2 regions of the Cyanobium sp. PCC 7001 genome follow, and region 2 is predicted to be linked to the other one. Evidence: riboswitches for the same ligand, from Rfam matches in the RefSeq annotation. Region 2 holds a riboswitch; the other holds the start of a gene.
What was found. Region 2 has a riboswitch for cobalamin ahead of CPCC7001_RS07125 (HupE/UreJ family protein). Riboswitches for the same ligand answer to the same signal wherever they lie in the genome.

Region 1 (2,372 bases), 890 kb from region 2:
CCGGGCCGCACCAGACCCTCCACCCGCTGCCGTACCCGCTGCAGCCCAGCTGCATCGAGCCCATCGGCGCGGCTCACCAGCACCAGATCCGCACACTCCAGCTGTTCAGCGAACAGCTCATCGATCGCCGTGGCGTGGTCGAGGCTGGGATCCGCCAGGCGCTGGGCTTCCAGCGCCGCCGGATCGGCCACCACCGAGCCGGCGGCCACCGCCTCGCCGTCCACCACCGTCACCACCCCGTTGACTCGGGTGCGTGCGCGAATCTCCGGCCAGCCGAAGGCTGCCACGAGGGGTTCGGGCAGCGCCAGACCGCTCGTCTCCACCAGGATGCCGTCCAGCTGGTCGGCCCGTTGCAGCAGCTGCTGCATCGTGGGCAAGAAGTCCTCCTGCACCGTGCAGCAGAGGCAGCCGTTGGCCAGTTCCACCAGGCGGCTGTCGATCTCCTCCTCGGGGCAGAACCCGCAGCCCCGCAGGAGATCCCCGTCGAGGCCCACCTCGCCGAACTCGTTCACCAGCACGGCCAGCCGCTGCTGACCATGCAGCAGCAATTCCCGCAGCAGGGTGGTCTTGCCGGCACCGAGAAATCCGGTCACCACGGTGACCGGCAACCGGCCGCCTCCGGTAGGCGATGGGACTGTGTTGATGGCTGCTGTCATGCCAGGGGAATGGCTCATGCCAGGCCACTGGCCAGGGCCAGGGTGGCGCTGACCCCAACGAGCAGGGCCCCCGCCCAGCGGAGCCCTGCGGCGGGAAGTCGGGCGGTGAAGCGCCGCAGCAGTGCCAGGGACAGCAGCAGCAGCGCGGCCTGGCTGAGCAGCAGACCCAGGCCGTAGGACGCCAGCGGCATGGCGCTCCAGCCCAGGACCGAGCCACTGAGCACGTAACCGTGCAGAGCCATCGCCGGCAGCAGTGCCACGGCGGGCAGCCAGCCCCAGAGCACCAGGGCCACCACGCTGAGGGTGCCGGCCACGATCAGCTCGGCCCCCGGCAGCCCTGGTGCCACGAGGCCCGCCGCGCTGCCCAGCAGACCCACGGCCAGCAAGGCCACCATCCAGGCGCCCCGCCGCTGCCAGCCCACCAGGGAGAGGGCCAGCAGGAAGAGGAGATGGTCCGGGCCGATCACGGGATGGAGCAGGCCGCTCACCAGCCCGTTCAGGGGCGTGGGCTGGAGGCCATTGATGTCGAGCAGGTGATGGGCCCGTGCCGGCAGGGCCAGGCTGAACACCGTCAGGGCCAGGCCCAGCCCGGTGGAGCGGCCAGCCCTTTGTTGGATTGTCATGGTTCGGTCCGCGCCGAGAGATCAGGAAAACCGGCGGGCGTTCTGACTGGGCGGGAGCGAGCCAGGCTCACTCCGCCATCACAGCTGCGGGACAGTGCCGGACTTTCACCGGCTTTCCCCGTTGCCTCCGCTGGCTGTTCACCAGCGGAACCGGAGTCCGATCCTATGGGCAGACCCCAGAACTTCTCCACCGACCTCATCGCCGGGCGTGGCGGCGATGGGAATGCCGTCAGCGGCAGGCCAGGCTCTCGCGCGTCGAGACGCCGGTGCTGGGATTCACCCCGGTGGCCCGGGCGCAGAGCGCCTTCTGCTCCGGTAGGTCCAGCACCGCGTCGCTGAAGTCGGCGCCGGTGATGCTGCTGCCCTTGAAGCGGCTCTGCATCAGCATGGCGTTGCGCAGGATGGCCCCCTCCAGGTTGCTGTCATCGAAGCGGGTCGCATAGGCCACCACGTCCTCGAGGTTGGCGGCGCTCAGGTCCGCCTCGCGCAAGGAGCTGCCGTTGAACACGGCGCCGCGCAGATCGGCCTCGCTGAAGTCGAACCCCTCGAGGCTGGCCTTCAGGAACTCCTGCTGGCGCAGGTTGCGGCCATGCATGTCGGGCTGGAGATCCTGCAGGGCCCTCTGGCCCCTCAGCTCGGGGGCGGTGATCGCCTGGGCGCCGGGGGCCAGGACCAGCAGCATCGCGCCCAGCAGGCAGGCCATCACCAGCCGGCGGCTCAGGGCGTGCAGCAGGGAACGGACGGGGCCCATCGGCGCACAACTACGGTGAAGCCTCAACTTATGGCAACCATGGGGATGACCCTGCGGGTGGTGGTTCCCCCCCACCCCCTGATCGGCCACTGGCTCAGCGTGCTGCGCAACCGGCACACCCCATCCGCCGTCTACGCCACGGCCATGGCCGAACTGGGCCGCTGGCTCACCTACGAGGCCCTGCGCGACTGGCTGCCCCAGCGAGCCACCCCGATCGATGGATGCCTGGGCTCCACCGAGGGGATGGTGGTGGATCCCGCCGTACCGCTTCTGGCCCTTCCCGTGCTCACCGCCGGGCTGGGCCTGTGGGATGGGGCCCGCCAGGTGCTGCCCGCTGCCCGG
Region 2 (2,372 bases):
GATCAGGGAGGCCCCCATGCCGGTGCCCGCATCGCCGAGGCCGTAGGCCCAGAGCAGACGCTGACGGGCTCCGCCGCGCAGGTCGGCCGCATCCGTGGGGGGCGCCGATGCCGGAGGCGCTTCGCGAGCGGTGGGCGCCAAGGGCTTGGGGGAGGAGCGTTCAGGACGCAGGCCATAATGACCGAGCCCCACAGGGGCAGCGACAGTACGTCTGTACTGCTGCGGGCGTAGTTTAGTGGTAAAACCTCAGCCTTCCAAGCTGATGATGCGGGTTCGATTCCCGCCGCCCGCTTCAGCGAGCCACCAGCCCCAGCGGCGCCAGCACCATCCAGCCGCCGTACACGGCCAGCAGCAGCGCGATCGCCGTCGTCCAGCCGGCGGGCAGGCGGCGCAGCAGCAGACAGCTGCCGCCGCTGACCAGCAGGGACGCGGAGAAGGATCCGGCCCACCACAGGGCGGAGGCCGCACCGGCGGGGGCTTCCTGGCCGTGGAGCATGGCGTGCACCGCCACGGCCGCGGCGATCAGCGATCCGCAGGCTCCCAGGGCGGGAGCCTTGCTGGACCTGTGGCCGCTCAGCACCATGAAGGCCACGGCGGGCACCGCCGCGGCGGCCAGCACCTCGGCGGCGGGCAGCCCCCCGCCGGTGGCCCCGAACACAGCGCCGATCAGGGCGCCGGCCAGTCCCCAGATCAGCAGCTGGGAGGAGATGTAGGAGGCCGCCGCGCCCACCCCGATCAGCAGCAGCAGGTGGTCGGTGCCGGCCAGGGGGTGCAGGAAACCGGACGCCAGCCCTCCGCTGGCGACGCTGTGGGCCTGGGCCGGCTGGCCCGCCAGCAGCGCCATGGCGGTGGCCAGGGCCGCCAGCACGCCCAGGGAACGGGTGCTCTGGAACTGAGGCATGGATTCTCCCGGTGTCCGCGCCGGGCAGAAAGGAACAGGTGGAACGGCGAGCGTTCTGACTCGGGAGCCGGGCTCCCTCACAGCTGCGGGACAGTGCCGGACTTGCACCGGGCTTTCCTCCTTGACTTCCTGGGGTGAACCGCGGAAACCGTTCCCGCTCATTCTGCGCGGCAGTGGGCAACCTGGCTGTTTCCCGCCGGTTCTTCCCCGGATTCCCGTGCTTTGGGCGGCGAAACGGGGTCGGGCGCGATCAGATCGGCGGCCCACCGGGCCTCGGCCAGTACCTGAACCAGCACCTGCGGACGTTCCCGCAGCAGGCCAATCCAGTGGCTGAGGTAAGCGGCATGGTGCTCCACCTGGCTGCCGATCTCGAGCCGATCCCCCAGCAGCACGGCACCCAGCTCGGCCACCAGCTCCTCGCGGGCATAGGCCCTTGAGCCGAAGCGGCCCGAGAGGTCGCGGCTCAGGCGGCTGGGATGGCCCGTGGAGTGGATGGCTTCGTGGGCCCAGGTGGCGTAGAAGGCACTGGCGCTGCTGAAGGCACCGCGCTCGGGCAGCTGGATCCGATCCAGCTGGGGCAGGTAGGCGGCCCGATCACCGCCATGGCTCACCGGCACCGCCCAGCCCCCGAGCGCCGCCTCGGCGCCGGCCAGCCGTTCGGGTTCGGGCCGTTGATCGAGTCCTTCGCAGAAGCGTCGCTGCGCGATCAGGGCCACCAGGTCGTCGCCCACCAGATCAGCGGCATTGAACACCGCCACGGGGCGAAAGCGGATCCAGGCCTGCTGGGCGGGGGCGGCGCCTGTGTCGGCGTCGGCATGGGCATCGCCGTCAGCGGCGTGGAGAGGTTCTTGAAGCCGGGCCGGCGACAGCTGGGGGCGGAGCACGTGCACGGCCTTGGATCCGCGCCGGGGGACCAGGCCGCGGGCGCGGGCTTCGGCGAAGCCGCACCAGTAGGGCAGCCGCGAGCCCCGTCCGTGCATCCCCAGGGTGAGCAGGATCGGATTGGCGCCGCGGTAGCGGCGGCCCGACAGCAGGTTCACGTGGTGGCCGCCGCCGTTGGCGTCCCACGGGCGCCGCCACGGTGTGGTGCCGGCCTCCATCAGGGCGATCAGGGAGGCCACCAGCGTGTGCTCTGCGGAGGAAACGGAGGGCATGGGCGGCCGGGCGAACTGGGATCCCAGTGCCACCTGCCGGCTCAGGGATTGAGCGGCTCTTCCCTCCAGGCCTGGTGGCGCCGCCAGCGGCGGCGGCGATGGGGGTGCCCCACCAGCTCCAGCAGCTCCACCTGCTCGAGCGGAATCCGCACCAGCTGGAATTGCGGCGGCATCGGGGCGTCGTCGGCCAGTTCCGTCGGGAAGGCCGCTCCAGGATCCAGCGGTTCCCCCGGCGGGGGCCAGCCCCAGAGCGCGCGGCCGGCGGGACTCAGAGCCCGCCAGTGCCGCTGCCGCTCCTGCAGATCCAGCGGGGCCGG

Region 1: linked by a shared signal. The riboswitch ahead of CPCC7001_RS02700 (HupE/UreJ family protein) and the one ahead of CPCC7001_RS07125 (HupE/UreJ family protein) in region 2 are both predicted to bind cobalamin.

Annotation. Positions count from the first base shown of each region.
Region 1 is NZ_DS990556.1:551,881-554,252, forward strand. Features, by position in the region: gene cobW (cobalamin biosynthesis protein CobW) at 1-656, opposite strand, end outside; gene CPCC7001_RS02700 (HupE/UreJ family protein) at 671-1,279, opposite strand; cobalamin riboswitch at 1,294-1,449, opposite strand; gene CPCC7001_RS02705 (pentapeptide repeat-containing protein) at 1,509-2,030, opposite strand; partial or broken gene upp (uracil phosphoribosyltransferase) at 2,070-2,372, shown strand, end outside.
Region 2 is NZ_DS990556.1:1,445,852-1,448,223, reverse strand. Features, by position in the region: gene CPCC7001_RS07135 (MFS transporter) at 1-141, opposite strand, end outside; tRNA gene CPCC7001_RS07130 (tRNA-Gly) at 222-292, shown strand; gene CPCC7001_RS07125 (HupE/UreJ family protein) at 293-901, opposite strand; cobalamin riboswitch at 929-1,069, opposite strand; gene CPCC7001_RS07120 (ArdC family protein) at 1,060-2,055, opposite strand; gene CPCC7001_RS07115 (pyridoxamine 5'-phosphate oxidase family protein) at 2,097-2,372, opposite strand, start outside.